Regions from separate parts of the Halomonas profundus genome, predicted to be linked through region 2. Evidence: predicted binding sites of a transcription regulator. Region 2 holds the regulator's gene; each other region holds the start of a gene.
The links. The regulator FNR, encoded in region 2, switches genes on or off when oxygen is low (the NO sensors DNR and NnrR bind a similar motif). The targets are predictions, from matches to a motif close to TTGATNTANATCAA.
Positions count from the first base shown of each region.

Region 1: hemN (oxygen-independent coproporphyrinogen III oxidase) is a predicted target of FNR. The motif match lies at 1,687-1,700, and genes of this name have one in related genera.
Region 3: trhP (prephenate-dependent tRNA uridine(34) hydroxylase TrhP) is a predicted target of FNR. The motif match lies at 1,466-1,479, and genes of this name have one in related genera.

Region 1 is NZ_CP086344.1:2,440,628-2,446,697, forward strand. Features, by position in the region: gene LMS44_RS10940 (U32 family peptidase) at 1-623, opposite strand, end outside; gene ubiU (ubiquinone anaerobic biosynthesis protein UbiU) at 633-1,628, opposite strand; gene hemN (oxygen-independent coproporphyrinogen III oxidase) at 1,870-3,255, shown strand; gene LMS44_RS10955 (nitrate reductase subunit alpha) at 3,430-6,070, shown strand, end outside.
Region 2 is NZ_CP086344.1:3,826,772-3,832,841, reverse strand. Features, by position in the region: gene LMS44_RS17570 (3'-5' exonuclease family protein) at 1-280, shown strand, start outside; gene ttcA (tRNA 2-thiocytidine(32) synthetase TtcA) at 391-1,311, shown strand; gene fnr (fumarate/nitrate reduction transcriptional regulator Fnr) at 1,304-2,050, opposite strand; gene hemN (oxygen-independent coproporphyrinogen III oxidase) at 2,135-3,568, opposite strand; gene LMS44_RS17550 (sulfite exporter TauE/SafE family protein) at 3,647-4,339, opposite strand; gene ccoS (cbb3-type cytochrome oxidase assembly protein CcoS) at 4,336-4,581, opposite strand; gene LMS44_RS17540 (heavy metal translocating P-type ATPase) at 4,578-6,070, opposite strand, start outside.
Region 3 is NZ_CP086344.1:231,139-237,208, reverse strand. Features, by position in the region: gene trhP (prephenate-dependent tRNA uridine(34) hydroxylase TrhP) at 1-1,363, opposite strand, end outside; gene LMS44_RS01085 (DMT family transporter) at 1,504-2,379, opposite strand; gene LMS44_RS01080 (D-alanyl-D-alanine carboxypeptidase family protein) at 2,471-3,802, opposite strand; gene rplQ (50S ribosomal protein L17) at 4,133-4,519, opposite strand; gene LMS44_RS01070 (DNA-directed RNA polymerase subunit alpha) at 4,559-5,554, opposite strand; gene rpsD (30S ribosomal protein S4) at 5,653-6,070, opposite strand, start outside.

The DNA.
Region 1 (6,070 bases), 1.4 Mb from region 2:
TTGCAGCGGTCTTTGGGTGTTTGGTGACGCCGGGCGGTAAAACAGCGTGACGACCAGGCCAAGGGGAGATGCCCGTAGGCGAATACTTCGCATGGGTGGGGAACGCCTGCCTGGTGGCAATCGTTAATAAGTTTGGCTAAGTCTTGCTGTGACATTTCCACCGGCGCTTGCCAACGCCGCATGCCGGCACGGGCCATAACGCCCAGTGTCGCCGGGTTGTAGAGGTTGAGCGCAGCACCGGCGATGAACGGCAGTCCGGCACTGGAGAGTCGTTGCAGGGCGCTTTGGTCATTGGCCTCGACGATAAAATCACCGTTGTCACACAGCTTGCGCAAGTCACGCAGGTCGGCTTCGGACTCGACCAAGGTCTGGCTGGCGAGTACTACCTGCTTGCCCGCCTGGCTGAGCTCGCGCCCAATGCCTAGCCAGTCGTCCAGTTTCATATCGCGGCGCCGCGAGCAGACGGTTTCGCCCAGGGTTATAATCTCTACCGGCCAGTCGGCCGCCTCGCGGTAGAAGTCGGCGTAGCGTTGCCGAGTCCAGTAAAAAAGCACCGGCCCGAGGGAGAGTTGAAGAGGGCCGGTTGATAAGGTCGGTGATAGGGGAGGTGTAGTGTTCGGCATAGTAGGCTCCTATTTCCAGCGGCGTTCGTAGGCGCCTAGGGTAGTGATGGCACCTTCGGAAAGCTCGGCAAGGCCTGCCATCCAGGCGGGTTCTGGATCAAAGCGCTCAGGCTGAGCCTCTAGGCGGTTGAGCGCCTGGCGCCAGATCCCGGCCACTTTAGAGACATAGGCGGGGCTGCGCTGACGACCTTCAATTTTGACGGCGCTAATACCCAGGTCGCGTAGCTCCGGCAATAGCTCCAGGGTATTGAGGCTGGTGGGTTCCTCAATGGCGTGATAGGTCTCGCCCGCCACCTCGAAGCGACCCTTGCATAGGGTGGGGTAGCCCGCGCGCTCGCCTTCGGCGTAGCGGTCGATAAGAACATTGTTAAGGCGAGACTCTAAGCCCTCTGGCGTTTCTTCCCAGCGGACATGAGCCGCTGGCGAGCAGACGCCCCGGGTATTGGGCGATTCGCCGGTCAGGTAGGAGGAGAGATAGCAGCGTCCTTCGGCCATGATGCACAGGCTGCCGAAAGCGAACACCTCCAGTTCTACCGGTGTTTGCTTGGCCAGGTCGCGTACTTGAGTGATTGACAGCACCCTTGGCAGTACGGCGCGCTTAATGCCGAAATGCTGGTGGTAAAAGCGTAGCGCTTCATGGCTGGTCGCCGAACCCTGCACTGAGAGGTGCCGCGAGATTTCGGGGTGATGGCGAGTAGCGTAGTCGAGCAGTCCCATATCGGCGAGAATCAGCGCATCCACGCCCAGTTCGGCGGCCTGATCCACGGCCCGAGTCCAGTGTTCCCAGCCATCGGGCTGGGGATAGGTATTAATGGCGCAAAAAACGCGTTTGCCATGTCGGTGGGCGTAATCGACCCCCTCGCGGGCACGTTTGTCGGTAAAGTTTAGCCCGGCGAATTGCCGTGCGTTGGTGATGTTCTGGAAACCGAAATAGACAGCGTCGGCACCTTCATCTACAGCGCGCTTTAGAGCGGGCAGGTTGCCAGCGGGACATACAAGCTCCATAGCGAGACTCCTTGCGGGAAAAGTCCGAGCATTTTAGTCGCCTATTTTTTGTCGGCTTTTGACACAGGTCATATCGGGGTGGCTTTCAAAAGAGGATAACGCTGCAGAGTAGGCAAGCTGGATGCAGGCAGTTTTTAAAACGTATATTGTATGAATATTAACCAATGCTTGCTGCACCCACTTCCAGAGTTCCATTTCAGAGACCTCTTTTAGAGCCCCTTTTCAGAGACCTACTTCGATCATGCAAGATGAACTGCTCTTCAATCGCCCCCTGGTAGAGAAATATGACCGCCCAGGCCCGCGGTACACTTCTTATCCCACTGCGCCCCAGTTTCATGCCGCGTTTGCCGAGGATGATTACCGTAGCGCCGCCGAGCGCAGTAATCGGGTCGCAGTACCCAAGCCGCTTTCGGTCTATGTGCATATCCCGTTCTGCAAAAGCCTGTGCTACTACTGCGCCTGCAACAAAATCATTACTCATAATACCGAGCGAGCCGCCGAATACCTCCAGTGGTTAAAACAGGAGATACGTGCTCAGGGAGCGCTGTTCGATACCACCCGCCAAATGACCCAACTGCACCTGGGCGGCGGCACCCCAACCTATTTAAGCAACGCCCAGCTAAGCGAACTGATGGCGGCGCTGGACGAAGCCTTTCACTTCGCCGCACCTGAAGAGCGTGAATTCTCGCTGGAGGTAGACCCTCGCACCGTGACACCCGAACAGGTGTACGAGCTCTACGCGCTGGGCTTCAATCGGTTGAGCTTCGGTGTGCAGGATTTCGATCACGACGTGCAGCAAGCGGTCAATCGCGTCCAGAGCGAAGAGCAGGTGGTATCCCTGGTCAAGGCTGCCCGCGAGGCGGGGTTTGAATCGGTCAGCGTTGACCTGATCTACGGTTTACCGCTGCAGACAGTGGCGAGTTTCGATACGACGCTAACCAAGATTATTGACCTGCAACCGGATCGCATTGCCGCTTATAGCTACGCCCATCTGCCCGAACTGTTTAAAGCTCAGCGGCTAATTCGCCCCGAAGACATGCCGCCACCCGAGCGCAAGCTGGAGCTGCTGGAGCTTACGATTAACCGCCTGACGGCCGCAGGGTATGTCTACATCGGCATGGATCACTTCGCCCTTCCGAATGACGAGCTGAGCTTGGCCCGTGAAAATGGCACTCTGCAGCGCAATTTTCAGGGCTACTCTACCCACGCCGACTGCGACATGATTGGGCTGGGCATTACCTCGATTGGCAAGGTGGGCGATACCTATAGCCAAAACGTCAAGGAAACTGCCCAGTATCAGCATCGCTTGGATGAAGGGCGTTTACCGGTTTTCCGTGGCTATCGCCTTAGCGATGACGACCGCCTGCGCCGCGATGTCATTAATACTCTGATGTGTCACGGCCGCCTTGAATTTGCCGCTATCGAGGCCCGGCACAATATCGATTTTCGCAGCTACTTCGCGAGTGCCTTGGCGAGCCTCGAAGAGATGGCGGACGACGGGTTAATTGCTTTGCGCGACCATGACATCGAGGTGCTGCCTTCAGGGAGGTTGATGATCCGCAACCTGGCCATGGCGTTCGACGCCTACCTGAAACCAACGGAAAACCGTTATTCGCGCACGGTGTAATTTCAACAGTGCCAACTGTCTATTCCTTTACGTTGGCCGCTCTATCACCTTGGGGGTAGACAGGGTGTATATGGAGGTAATCACGCAGTAATTCGCTTGTCGATCACGCAGAATCCACTCCATGGAACCCGCACTGTCGGGTATGCAAATTTCCGAGGAGCCTGGAGATCGACCATGAGTCACTTCATAGATCGGCTGAATTTCTTCCGCAAGTCCCGCGAGCCTTTTGCCAACGAACACGGTGAGCTACGCAGCGAATCCCGCCAGTGGGAAGATAGTTATCGTGCCCGCTGGCAGCACGACAAAGTAGTACGCAGTACCCACGGGGTGAACTGCACCGGCTCCTGTAGCTGGAAGATCTACGTTAAGAACGGTTTAGTTACCTGGGAAACCCAGCAGACTGACTACCCCCGTACCCGTCCCGACCTGCCTAACCATGAGCCGCGTGGCTGCCCCCGCGGCGCCAGCTACTCCTGGTATCTGTACAGCGCCAACCGCCTCAAGTACCCGTTGATTCGCAAGCCGTTGCTGGCGCTATGGCGCGAAGCGCTCAAGGCTAACCCAGATCCGGTCGACGCCTGGGCGTCTATTGTCGAAGACCCCGCCAAGACCAAACAGTACAAACGTGCTCGCGGCATGGGCGGCTTCGTTCGCGGTAACTGGGACGAGCTCAACGAGCTGGTCGCTGCTTCTAACGTTTACACCGCCAAGCAGTACGGCCCCGACCGTATTCTCGGCTTCTCGCCGATTCCTGCCATGTCCATGGTCAGTTACGCCGCAGGTAGTCGCTACCTCTCGCTGATTGGTGGCGTCTGCATGAGCTTCTACGACTGGTACTGCGATTTGCCGCCGGCGTCACCGATGACCTGGGGCGAGCAGACCGACGTTCCCGAGTCCGCTGACTGGTACAACTCCGGCTACATTATCGCTTGGGGCTCCAACGTGCCCCAGACGCGTACCCCGGATGCCCACTTCTTTACCGAAGTACGTTACAAGGGCACCAAGACGGTTTCGATCACCCCAGATTATGCCGAGGTTTCCAAACTCACCGACGAATGGCTGTCCGCCAAACAGGGCACCGATGCCGCCCTGGCGATGGCCATGGGCCATGTCATCCTCAAAGAGTTCCACCTCGATAACCCGAGTGCTTACTTCACTGACTATGTGCGGCGCTATACCGACATGCCGTTCCTGGTGGAACTGGAAGTGCGTGAAGATGGCAGCTTCGCACCGGGCCGCCAACTGCGTGCCAGTGATTTTGATGCTGCCCTGGGCCAGGAAAACAATCCCGAGTGGAAAACCGTTGCCTGGGACGAAACCCGTGACCAACTGGTGGTACCACGCGGTTCCATCGGTTTCCGCTGGGGCGAAACCGGCGACGAAGTGGGCAAGTGGAACCTGGAATCGCTGGACGCCGCAGGCACCGAGATCAAGCCGTTACTGAGTTTGGCCAATCACCACGATAGCGTCGCTCGCGTGGCGTTTCCTTATTTCGGTGGCATTGAGCACGAACACTTTGAACACGTCAAAGGGGCCGGTGTCGGCGCTGCTGACGACCTGCTGTTCCACAATTTGCCCGCCAAGCGGTTAAAGAGAGCCGATGGCAGCGAAATGCTGGCGGTCACCGTTTTTGATCTGATGTGTGCCAACTACGGTATCGACCGTGGCTTTGTCGGCGACGGCGAAGATGATGGCGCGACCTCGTTTGATCAGATTCGCCCCTATACCCCCGCGTGGCAGGAGAAAATCACCGGCGTCCCTGCAGAGCAGTGCACCCGCATTGCCCGTGAATTTGCCGACAACGCCCATAAAACCAACGGCCGTAGCATGATCATCGTTGGTGCCGGTATGAACCACTGGTACCACATGGATATGAACTACCGCGGCCTGATTAACATGCTGGTCATGTGTGGTTGTATCGGTCAGAGCGGTGGCGGCTGGGCCCACTACGTTGGTCAGGAAAAACTGCGTCCGCAGACTGGCTGGACGCCTTTGGCCTTTGGCCTCGACTGGCAGCGCCCGCCGCGCCATATGAACTCTACTTCCTTCTTCTATAGTCACTCCTCCCAGTGGCGCTACGAGAAGCTCGAGATTAAAGAAATTCTTTCGCCGTTGGCCAAGGCCGAGGATTACCCCGGTAGCCTGATTGACTTTAACGTGCGTGCTGAGCGCATGGGCTGGCTGCCGTCAGCACCTCAACTGGACACTAACCCGCTACGCCTAGCGAAAAAAGCCGAAGCCGCGGGTATGTCCACTGCCGACTATGCCGTTCAGCAGCTCAAGAGCGGTGAACTGCGCTTTGCCGCGGAAGACCCGGATGCACCAGAGAACTTCCCGCGTAATATGTTCATCTGGCGCTCCAACCTGCTGGGTAGTTCCGGTAAGGGCCATGAGTACATGCTCAAGTACCTGCTGGGTACTCGCCACGGTATTCAGGGTAAAGATCTGGGCGACTTCGGCGGCCAGAAGCCCGAAGAAGTGGTATGGCGTGACGAGGCGCCGGAAGGCAAGCTCGACCTGCTGGTGACGCTGGATTTCCGCATGTCCACCACCTGCCTCTACTCGGATATCGTGCTGCCGACGGCGACCTGGTATGAGAAGGACGACCTTAACACTTCTGATATGCACCCCTTTATTCACCCCTTGACTGCCGCCACCGACCCGGCCTGGGAATCGCGCAGCGACTGGGATATTTACAAGGGTATTGCCAAAGCGTTTTCCAAGGTGTGTGTAGGCCACCTGGGAGAAGAGACCGACCTGGTCACGCTGCCGATGCAGCACGACTCGCCAGGAGAGTTGGCCCAGCCGGCGGTGA
Region 2 (6,070 bases):
CATCGTTGGCTGGCAGTTAGAGAAGCGCATTGGAGCATTGAATGCACTGCTCAGTAAGCGGCTGAATTTTGCCCTGCCCAACGCCCAGGTCGATGTGGCAAAACTGCATCAGCGCCAACTGCGCCGTTTGCACCCGGAGGTCGAAGCGCCCAGCAGCTTCGCCCAGGCGTTGGCATGCTGGCAAGTACCCGTCATGGGCATGCAGAGTGTGCTTGGAGAGGCCACCGCCAGCGCACTGCTGTATATGCGCCTGCAGCGTATTATGGCGCAGGCTGCTTAGGGAGGAGCGACGAGTAGTTGGGTCAAGGCGAAGAGTGTTGTTAGAATAGCGCCCAATTATTTATTTGTAGCGCCTCTACTCTTCACCATACCCTCGGCAGTGCTTATACCATGCAATCTCTTGATCACTTTGATCCTGCTCACCATGATACGGTTGGAGCCACCCCAGCTGACGCTGAGCACGACCAGCCTGAGCTGGCTGATGCGAAGCAGAAGCGTGAATTTAACAAGCTGCAAAAGCGTCTGCGCCGAGAAGTGGGCAATGCGATTATTGATTACCAAATGATCAATGAAGGTGATCGCGTAATGGTCTGCCTCTCCGGCGGAAAAGACAGCTACACGATGCTGGAGATTTTGCGCAATTTGCAGCGCAATGCGCCGGTCAATTTTTCTCTGGTAGCGGTCAATCTGGATCAAAAACAGCCGGGTTTTCCCGAGCACGTATTGCCTGCGTATCTGGATAAGCAGGGCGTGGAGTACCACATTGTCGAGCGCGATACTTACTCGGTGGTAAAAGAGAAAACCCCGGAAGGTAAAACCACCTGCGCGCTTTGTTCACGGCTGCGGCGCGGCTCGTTGTATGGCTTTGCCGAAGAGATTGGCGCCAATAAGATAGCCCTGGGCCATCACCGGGAAGATATTCTCGAAACGCTGTTTCTCAATATGTTCTTTGGCGGCAACCTGAAAGCGATGCCGCCAAAGCTGCTATCCGATGATGGGAAGAATATCGTTATTCGGCCGTTGGCCTACTGCAAAGAAGCGGATATTGCTGAGTTTTCGCGGCTGATGGAGTTCCCAATCATTCCCTGCAACCTGTGCGGCTCCCAGCCTAATATGCAGCGTCAGGTGGTCAAAGAGATGCTCGCCGAGTGGGACAAAAAGTTTCCCGGCCGCCTGGAGAGCATGTTCAAGGCTGTCACCAACATTTCCCCTTCCCAGTTGGCTGACCGCAGCCTGTTCGATTTTGAAGGCCTTGAGGCCAAGCAAGCAGAGCTACTGGCGGGGCGTATCCAAGCCTTTAACGTCAGCTAGCTGTTTGTTCTTCCTCTTCGGCGAGGGTAATCAAGCGCGGCATATCGAGAATGTTGACCTCTCGCCCGGAAACCGCCACCACGCTTTGTTGCTGAAAGCGGCTTAAAATGCGGCTGACGGTTTCCACCGCTAAGCCCAGGTAGTTGCCAATATCGGCCCTCGGCATTGAGAGGCGAAAGCTGTAGGGCGAGTAGCCCCGGCGACGAAAACGGTCCGAAAGGGTAATCAAAAAGGTGGCCAGCCGTTGATCGGCGGTTTTGCGCGAGAGTAGGCGCATCATGCGTCGGTCATCGCGTAACTCTTTGCTCATGCTCCGATACAGCTGGCCACGTAGCTCAGGGATCTCTTCTGAGAGCAAATCCAGGCGGTCAAAAGGAATCTCGCAGACCGTGGTCGTTTCCAGGGCGATAACGCTACCGGGGTAATGCTCTTCGTCAATGCCATCCAACCCCACCAATTCACTAGGCAGGTAGAAATTGGTTAGCTGCTCGCTGCCGTTACCTTCGGCGGTGACCTGTTTCAAACTGCCCGAACGGACTGCGTAAACGCTGGTAAAGGTGTCGCCCTGACGAAACAGCGGCTCGCCTTTTTTGAGTGGTGCACGGCGACGAATAATAGCGTCGAACTGCCCCATATCGTCCAGCTCAAGGGCAAGCGGCAAGCACAGAGAACTCAAGCTGCAGGTTTGGCAGCGAGTTTCGTGGAGTAGTGAGCGACGACGGCTCATGGGTTCCAACATGCGTTGCTCCTTGAGTGGGTCACACTTATCAATTAGAAAATCCTTACTTATTATAGTCGCTTTAGCATGCCTGCAATAAGGTGATTAAACAATCTTAGAATACCGTTGTCCCGTTTGCCCGGAAAGGTGGGTATCAAACGCCATCGCTATATGGCGAATCAGCAGCCGCCCCATCGGCGTGGCGTTAAGCTGATCACCGCTGCGGGTCAGCAGGCCATCCTGTTCGGCGCTCTGCAGGCGCTCGAGCGCTGGCGCAAAGTAGCGGGGGGCATCGATGTTCCAGCGTTGACTAACGGCGGCCAGGTCAATGCCCATATCGCACATCAGCCGCTCAATCACATCCCGGCGGATCAGGTCGTCATCACTTAAGCGTATGCCACGCACGGTGGCAAGCTGCCCCTGATCCAGCGCCGCTTCGTAGCGGGCCAGATCGCTAGGATTCTGCGCATAGACGTCATCAATACGGGAAATCGCCGATACGCCAAGCCCGATTAAGTCGCACTGAGCATGGCTGGAGTAGCCCTGGAAGTTGCGCTGCAGCGAGCCTTCGCGCTGGGCAATAGCCAGGCTATCGTCAGGGCGGGCAAAGTGATCCATACCGATATGCACATAGCCAGCTGCGGTGAGCATTTCGATGGTGGTGCGCAGAATCGCTAGCTTCTCTTCTCCGCCTGGCAAGTCATCGACATTAATGCGCCGCTGCGGGGCAAAACGCTCGGGCATATGCGCGTAATTAAACACAGAAAGGCGCGCCGGGTTGAGCTCGATCACCTGGCGTAGGGTGTTGGCAAAGCTCTTTTCAGTCTGAAATGGCAAGCCATAAATTAGGTCGAGATTGAGCGAGCGAAAGCCCAGGCGATGCGCCTCCTCCATCAGCGTTTCGGTAAGTACCCGAGGCTGGATACGATTAATCGCTTTTTGCACCAGTGGACTTAAATCCTGAACGCCCAAGCTGATGCGATTAAAGCCGAGGGATTCGAGATGGCGCAGCGTAAACACATCCGCTTCGCGAGGATCTATTTCAATCGCGTAATCGCGATCAGCAGACGACGAAAGACCAAAACGGGCGTCCAGGCGATCAATCAGGTCACCCATCTGATTCAAGCTGAGAAAGGTTGGCGTGCCGCCGCCCCAATGCAACTGCTCCACCGGTCGTGATGTATCCAAATGGCGTGCGGTCAGCACCATCTCGCGGTCAAGCCGGGCTATATAGGGCTCGGCAAGGGCAGTGTTTTTGGTAGCGATTTTATTACACGCGCAGTAGAAGCAGATCTTGCGGCAGAAGGGCACATGAACGTACAGCGAGAGCGGACGCTTACTGGCATTGCTACGCTCCAGCGCTTGGGTCAGGTCGCCAGGGGTAAATTGGTCGTGAAACGATAGCGCTGTTGGGTAGGAGGTGTAGCGTGGGCCGTTGGTGTCGTAGCGACGCAGTAACGCTTCGTCCCACACCGGCTGCATAGGGGCTGCGGCAGCAGCGGGTGCAAGAGGCAAGGCAGCAGGGGTATGAACGGGCATGAAGGGGCGCTCCGACGTTAGGATATGCCGCTAGCCTAACCCGTGGTGAGGAGGTAAATGTTGAGCCACGTCATGCTATTAGAGGTTGTGTACCGAAAGTGTCCACAGTTGCCACAGCGCAAAAGCGATAATTGTCAGCGCTGCCACGCTGCGGGTCGCGGGGTGACGTATCAAATGGCTGAGCTGGCGGGCAGCCAGGCCAGTGGCAAGCAGCGCAGGTAGGGTGCCAAGCCCAAAGGCGCCCATGAGTAGAGCGCCCTGAAGCGGGTCGGCAATCGCTAAGCTCCAGGCCAACATGGAGTAGACCAACCCGCAGGGGAGCCAGCCCCAGAGCGCTCCCAGGGCGAAGGCTTGGGGAATATGCACTACGGGCATCAAGCGACGCCCCACGGGTTCGATAAAGCGCCATAGTCGCCGGCCAACGGCCTCCACTTTGAGCAGCCCTTTCCACCAGTTGGCGATATACAGTGCCATTAAGATCAGCATCAGCGCGGCAAATATCTGCAGCAGCAGGCGTGCCGTAGCAGAAAGGGAAAACAGCGTGCCTAGCAGTGCCACCAGCGTGCCTGCGCTCATATAGCTAACAATGCGGCCTGTGTTGTAGCTGAGCAGCAGGCCTCCCATGCGCGCCGGATTACGCATGCTGGGGGGAACTGCAAAGGTGAGCGCGCTCATAATGCCGCCACACATACCAATGCAGTGGGCGCCGCCCATCAAGCCAAACACAAACGCCGCCATTAGCGGCGGCAGATCAAGCCCCGTTGGATTCATGGCCGAGGCTCTTGGTCGTCGGGTGTGTCTGCCGCTGATGGTTCGGAAGATTTTTGCTTTGCCTGCTGATGCTGGCGGCGCTGCTCAGGGCTAAGATCGTTTTCATCCTCATCAAATAGAATGCGGTGCGCTGGGCCTTCTAGGTCATCGAACTGATCATTTTTCACCGCCCAGAAAAACGCCCAGACGGCGAGGCCCAGCAAAATCAGGGAAAGCGGGATCAGCAGATAAAGAATCGTCATGCGGCCACCGGTGTTGAAGTGTCTAGCGTTGGCGCGGGCTGAGGTCGCCAGCGCGACAGTCGCAGGGCATTACCCACCACTACTAGCGAGCTAAGCGACATTCCAATTGCGGCTAGCCAGGGCGGCACCAGACCCATTGCCGCCAGCGGCAGCGCCGAAAAGTTGTAGCACACTGACCAAATCATGTTCTGGCGCATGATACGCCGGGTGGCGCGGGAAATCTCGATGGCCTCAAAAATCCGCATCAGACGTGGGCTGAGTAGCACTGCGTCGGCGCGGGTGCGGGCTAGATCCGTTGCGCCATTCATGGCAATCGCCACATCGGCACCGGCTAACACCGGCACGTCGTTAATGCCGTCACCAATCATCGCCACGGTTTCGCCTGCGGCTTGAAGCTCTTTCATCCGGGCCAGCTTGCCTTCTGGGCTGGTGCCCGCATGCCAGATGGCAATATTGAGCTGATCGGCCAGGCTTTCCACTGCATCCTCGGTGTCACCAGATAGCAGCTCCACGCTTAAGCCCAGAGCCTGGAGGGCTTTGATCGTGGCGGCAGCGTCGTCGCGAACGCCATCGTGCAGGCCAAACCAGGCGCGGGGTGCACCGTTTTCACTAAGCAGCAGCCATTGGCCTTTGGCAGGCGCCGCCATGACGTTATCCACGGCGCTATCTATTGAGCTAGCCATTGCGCCATTTATTGCGCTATCCATTGCAAATTCGGGCTTGCCCAACCGCCAACGAGCGCCGTTTAGGCTCCCTTCGAGCCCTTGCCCGGTGTGGCTGTGAATATCTTTGGCTTGCAGCGTCGCATCGCGGAATGGTCTAAAGGCGCGGGCGATAGGGTGTTCCGAGTGGGCTTCAAGGGCGGCGGCAATGGCCCGTGCACGCTCGGCGGTTAATTCACCAAAGGGCTGGGTTTGGGTAAGGTGCATTTCGCCACGGGTCAGGGTGCCGGTTTTATCAAAAATCACCCGGGTAACGTTAGAGAGCGTCTCCATGGCATCGGCGCGGGTGATCAAGACGCCGCGCTTTCGCAGTTGGCCATGACCAGCTGCCAGTGCCGCGGGAGTGGCCAGCGCCAGCGCGCAGGGGCAGGTCACCACCAGCACCGAAAGTAGCACCCAGAGCATCCTCGAGGGGTCGATAAACCACCAGGCGATAGTCACGCAGGCTGTGACTACTAGCAGGCGCAGCACGAATAGGTGCGCCATACGCGCAGCCATCTGGGCTAGCCGCGGGCGGCTGGCAAAGGCACGGTCGGTCAGATCGACGATACCCGCTACACGGGCATCGCGCCCTGCGTGGGTAACCCTTATCACCAGCGGGTTTTCCATGTTTTGGCTACCGCCGGTAATGCGGTCGCCCACTCGGCGGGTTACTGGTAGGTATTCGCCGGTCAGCATTGATTCGTCCAGGCTCGATTCACCCTCCTCGATGATGCCATCGGCAGGCACGCCATGGCCGGGCTTGATCAATACGCGATCGCCGGGAG
Region 3 (6,070 bases), 1.7 Mb from region 2:
GTTGTGCTGCTCTGGAAGGCTTGAGATCACGCATTAACAGCGCAAACTCAAGCTGTTCAGGGGTAATGCTGACCTTGGGAACGGGGATTCGCACGCGATGCCCAGAACCAGGTGCTGCGCTCTGCGCTTCACCTCGCAAGTTCTCGATATGCTCAAGCACGAAGCGGTGATTACCACCTGGCAGCATCAGCTCCATGCCATCCCCCACTTCAAAGCGATTTTTAACCTCGACTTCCAACCTGCCACGAGCCGGATCGAAACCCAACACTTCACCGACGAACTGTTGGTGAACGCCGATCGAGTTCCCCTGCTCATAGCTTTGGAACTCACCGTGCACATGGCGTTGATAGAAACCTTCGGTGTACCCTCTATTCGCCAGGTTCTCAAGTTCATCCATTAGCCGTTTGTTAAAGGGGCGCCCAGCGACGGCGTCATCAATGGCTTGGCGATAAACTTGCGCTGTACGCGCGACGTAGTAATGGGACTTGGTGCGTCCTTCAATCTTTAGTGACGCCACACCCATTTGCGTCAGTCGAGCCACGTGCTGCACCGCGCGCAGATCCTTGGAGTTCATGATGTAGGTGCCGTGTTCATCTTCATGCACAGGCATCAGCTTGCCAGGGCGGGAAACGTCTTCAATCAGCGCCGAAAGCTCGTCTGGGCTGCCGGCCGCAGCGCTACCACTTCCTTGGGCGGCTATTAAGTCGCCCGTGTCATCGTGGGTTGCCGCTATGGTGTTGTATTTCCAGCGACACGCGTTGGTGCAGGTGCCTTGATTAGGGTCGCGATGATTGAAATAACCCGACAGCAGGCAACGCCCTGAATAGGCGATACACAGTGCGCCGTGAACAAAGGTTTCGATCTCTAAGCCTGGGCACTGTTCGCGTATTTCGCCGATCTCTTCCAGTGATAGCTCCCTAGACAAAATGATGCGGCTGATACCCTGCCGCTGCCAGAATTGGGCGGCAGCCCAGTTGACGACGTTCGATTGCACTGAGAGGTGGATAGGTTGATCCGGCCAGCGGTCACGAACCATCATAATCAAACCGGGATCCGACATAATCAGCGCATCGGGCCCTGCCTCGATCACCGGCGCCATATCCTGAAGGTAGGTTTTCAGTTTGCTGTTGTGAGGGGCAATGTTGGAGGCAACGTAAAACTGCTTGCCTCGGGCATGGGTATACTCGATACCACGATGTAAGTTATCAATTTTAAAATCGTTGTTGCGCACCCTGAGAGAATAGCGTGGCTGCCCTGCGTAGACCGCATCGGCCCCATAGGCAAAGGCGTAACGCATGTTCTTGAAGGTGCCCGCAGGGGAAAGGAGCTCGGGAGCTTGCTTCAGTCGTTCGGGGGCTTGCATAGACAGTCACCGTGATCAGGACGATGGCTCGCAGCGGACTGCGATGAAAGGCCAGGATTATAACCAGCCCAAATCCGCCGTTTTGGCAAGCTCACCGCTTCCGTGACCTAGATCAAAAAGTGGCGGTAGAGTGACGTCAGTTAAGCGGTAGGACGACGTTTAAGGGTTGTCCTACGGTCGTGATACGCCACCGCTAACCCGCTGCCCATTATCAAGGCGCTGCCTACCCAGACCCAGAGATCCGGCATTTCACCCCAGAACCACCAGCCCAGCAGTACCGCCCAGAGCATAGCGGTGTAATCAAACGGCGCGGCGATGGCCGCAGGAGCAAACCGAAAGGCCAAGGTGATGAAAGCGGTGGCCGCAACGCCCAATATTCCGGAGGCGAAAAAGCCTACCCAGTGCCACGGCTGGGGTGTCTGCCACACCCATGGCAGCGTTAGCGCGGTCACCACCAGCGGCACACAGGTCATGTAAAACAGCATTGCCCAGAGGTGTTCGCGGGCGCCGTAGCGCCGGGCGGTAATCATCATCAGCGCATAGAATAGCGCCGCCCCCACCAATACCAGCGCGCCCATCTGAAACGCATCGCCGTTGGGCCGCACCACGATCAGCACCCCCGCAAACCCCACCAAGGATGCGATCAGCACCGGTGGATCAATGCGCTCACCCAACAATGGCACCGAAAGCAGGGTCACAAACAGCGGCGCCACAAAGGCAATCGCCGTGGCCTCCGCCAGGGGGAGCAGCGTTAGCCCCCATACGAAACAGACCATGGTGGCGGTATAAATCAATCCGCGCAGCAAATGGACGCCCGGCCGTTTCGTACGCAGCTTGCGTAACCCACCGGCAAAATGGGCAAGCAGCGCAATCAGCGGTAGCGATATCAAGGCACGGAAGAAAATAATCTGCAGTGGCGAGTGCACTTCACCTAACCACTTGGAAACAGCGTCGCCTAGGGCGAGGAAAAGAACGCCCAAACACATGCAGAGTATGCCTTTCAGCGAGGTTGTCACCGCGATCTCCCTGTTCACTGGTCAATACAAAGTGCCAAAAAAGAAAAACCCCGCCAATTAACCATTGGCGGGGTGATGACGGCCCACCCCCTTACAAGCTGGCGTTAACGACCATACAGTCCATACCTTGGGAGTGCAGCTCACGGCACGCTTGGCGAGCGCGCTGCTCGTCCAATGCCATTAGCCGGGCGCGATAAACCGGGTTTTGGCCCTCTACCGTGTCTACAGCAATGCGTCCGCCTAAAGTCTGTGCAATCCGCTGAGCCGCCTGCTGCGCCAATTGCCGTGCCTGGGCTTCACGACTGAAAGCACCCACTTGCACCCCCCAGCCGCCGCCCGTTTCATTGACAGAGGCCATCTTGCGTTCACGCTCAATGAACGCTTGAAGTGGGTCGGGCTGTGGATCTTCGCTTGCCGGCGTTGGGCGCTGAATGGTGACGATATCGGCTAGCTGTTCTTCAAGATCGACAACCGGCGTTGAGGGGGTAGAGTTACTCGATGGTGACAATGTTGACGTTTCGACCACCGCCAGCAGGGGTTGGCGTGGCGCTGGCTGCTGTGGTGCCACCGGCTGAGCAGGGGGTGCAAAGGCCATAAATTCCCGCGAGAAGCTGGTGTCGCCCATCCAGCTTTGCTGGTCGCGTAGGGACGCACGCAAGAAGCTACGATCCAGCAGATTGGCCATATGGGTATCCCGGGACTGGGATGAAAAACCACCCATGACGACGCCCACCAGCCGCCGATCACCGCGCACTGCGGTAGTGGCCACGTTAAAGCCAGAGGCGCGAATGAACCCCGTTTTTAGGCCATCGGCACCTGGGTAGTCACGCACCAATCGATTGTGGCTGGTGTGCCGGGTGCCGCGATAGGTAAACTCTTGCAGGCCGAAGTAATGGTAGTACTGGGGGAAGTCCTGCATCACGCGTACCGAAAGCGTGAGCATATCCCGCGCGGTGGTGATTTGGCCGTCATCCGGCAAGCCAGAGGCATTGCGAAAGGTGGTGGCATGCATGCCAAGCTCGCGTGCCTTGGTGGTCATCATTTGCGCAAAGTGGGCTTCGCTGCCGCCCAGGGCTTCGGCAACCACTGCGGCAACATCATTGGCAGAGCGAACCGCGAGTGCGCGAATAGCGGTATCCACCGGAATTGAGCTGCCCGCCGCCAGCCACAGTTTGACAGCAGGCTTGGCGGCAGCGTAATGGGAAACCGGCAAGGGTTGGTCCAAGCGCAGCGTACCCTCTTCTAACGCTTCAAAGGTTAGATAGAGCGTCATCATTTTGGTAAGCGACGCAGGATAGCGCTGATCGTCAATATTCTCGGCGTAAAGCACTTCGCCATTGTCCAGATCAACGACAATACCCGCATAGCGCGGGTTGTCGGCATGCGCAGTAGTGACCATCGCAAGTATGAGCAGCATTAGCATACTCAAAAACCCTATCGCCGACGCTCCCCCGGCAGCGCTTTTTATCCTCGCATACATACCTGCCCCTTGCTTGTTATCAATGCGCTAGTTCGAATCGCTGTTTAACCAACCTGCCGCTGCTTAACTACCATGCCACACTCAAGCTACAACACAAGGCTTGCCCAAGCGGCACGCGACGCTTACTCAATTTAATAATAGGCCGAGTATAGGGTATTAGTACGAAGAATAGACGCCGTTAAGTGTAGAAAACAGAAGATAAATGCGCCCATAAAAAAACCGACCACTGAGGGTCGGTTTTCATTCGCTACCAAAGAGGCCTGGCGCAGAGGATTACTCTTCTGCAGCGGCTTCTTCAACAACCGGACGGTCAACTAGTTCAACGAACGCCATAGGCGCGTTGTCGCCGGTGCGGAAACCGCACTTGAGAATACGGACGTAACCGCCCGGACGCTCGGCATAACGCGGACCCAATTCGTTGAACAGTTTGCCGACGGCTTCTTTAGAGCGCGTGCGGGCAAACGCCAAACGACGGTTTGCAACGCTATCCTGCTTAGACAAGGTGATCAGCGGCTCGATTACGCGACGCAGCTCCTTGGCTTTCGGCAGGGTTGTCTTAATGACTTCATGTTCGACCAGCGAGACAGACATGTTCTTGAACATGGCCTGACGATGCGAGCTGGTGCGATTCAGATGACGACCACTCTTACGATGACGCATGGTTGTAATTCCTTACCAAACTGGGACTCAAGTCGACGCTCACGCGGAGGCTTTGTCGTCCTTCAGGCTTGCCGGTGGCCAATTTTCCAACCGCATGCCAAGGGACAAGCCGCGAGCCGCCAATACATCTTTGATTTCATTCAAAGACTTTTTACCGAGGTTCGGTGTCTTCAACAGCTCAACTTCTGTGCGCTGGATAAGATCACCGATGTAGTAAATATTCTCGGCTTTTAGGCAGTTCGCGCTACGAACAGTCAACTCAAGATCGTCTACGGGGCGCAATAGAATTGGATCGACATGATCCTCTTCCTCTTCGACTTCCTGTTCTTTATCAGCTTCCAGGTCGACGAAGGCGGCCAGCTGCTCTTGCAGGATGGTCGCACTGCGACGGATAGCCTCTTCCGGATCCAGGGTACCGTCGGTTTCCAGATCGATAATTAGCTTATCGAGGTCGGTGCGCTGCTCGACACGAGCGGCCTCAACCGAGTAGGAAACACGGCGGACAGGGCTGAAGGTGGCATCCAGCTGCAGGCGGCCAATGGCACGTGACTCTTCATCAGAGCCGCGCGCGTCAGCCGGTTCGTAGCCACGACCCAGCGCTACCTTAAGCTGAATTTTCAGCTCGGCACCTTCATTGACATGAGCAATGACGTGGTCCGGGTTGACGATTTCGACGCTATGATCAAGCGCAATGTCGCCAGCGGTGACGACGGCTGGGCCCTGCTTGTTCAGCGTGAGCACCGCCTCATCGCGGCTGTGCATCTTGATCGCAACATCTTTCAAGTTCAGGAGGATTTCAATGACATCTTCCTGCACCCCTTCAAGCGCACTGTATTCATGCTCGACGCCGGCGATTTCAGCCTCTACCACGGCACAGCCGGGCATGGACGAAAGCAGAATGCGACGTAGTGCATTCCCCAGGGTGTGACCAAAGCCACGCTCGAACGGTTCGAGCACGATTTTGGCGTGATGTGCGCTGATTTCTTCGACCTTGATGTCGCGAGGACGGAGAAACTCTGTCACTGAACGCTGCATATGAACACCTTTCAGGCTGCCAAACGGATACTTGGTACTCGGTAAGATCTGGTGCGGGCTTTAAACCGGCACCAGATTGACAAGAAACAGAAAACTGCTTACTTGGAGTACAGCTCGACGATCAGGTTTTCGTTGATGTCGGCAGACAGGTCACCGCGTTCAGGCAGAGCCTTGAAAGTGCCTTCCATCTTCTTGGCGTCGATTTCGATCCAAGCGATATCGCCACGGTTGGCCGCAATGGACAACGCGCTTTGAATACGTGCTTGGTTTTTCGCCTTTTCGCGAATGGAAACAACGTCACCCGGCTTCACTTGATAGGAAGCAACGTTAACGGTGCGGCCGTTCACGGAAATCGCTTTGTGGCTGACCAGCTGACGCGCTTCAGAGCGAGTCGAGCCGAAGCCCATGCGGTAGACGACATTATCCAGTCGGGATTCGAGCAACTGCAACAATACTTCACCGGTCGCACCTTTCAGGCGAGCGGCTTCTTTGTAGTAGTTACGGAACTGTTTTTCG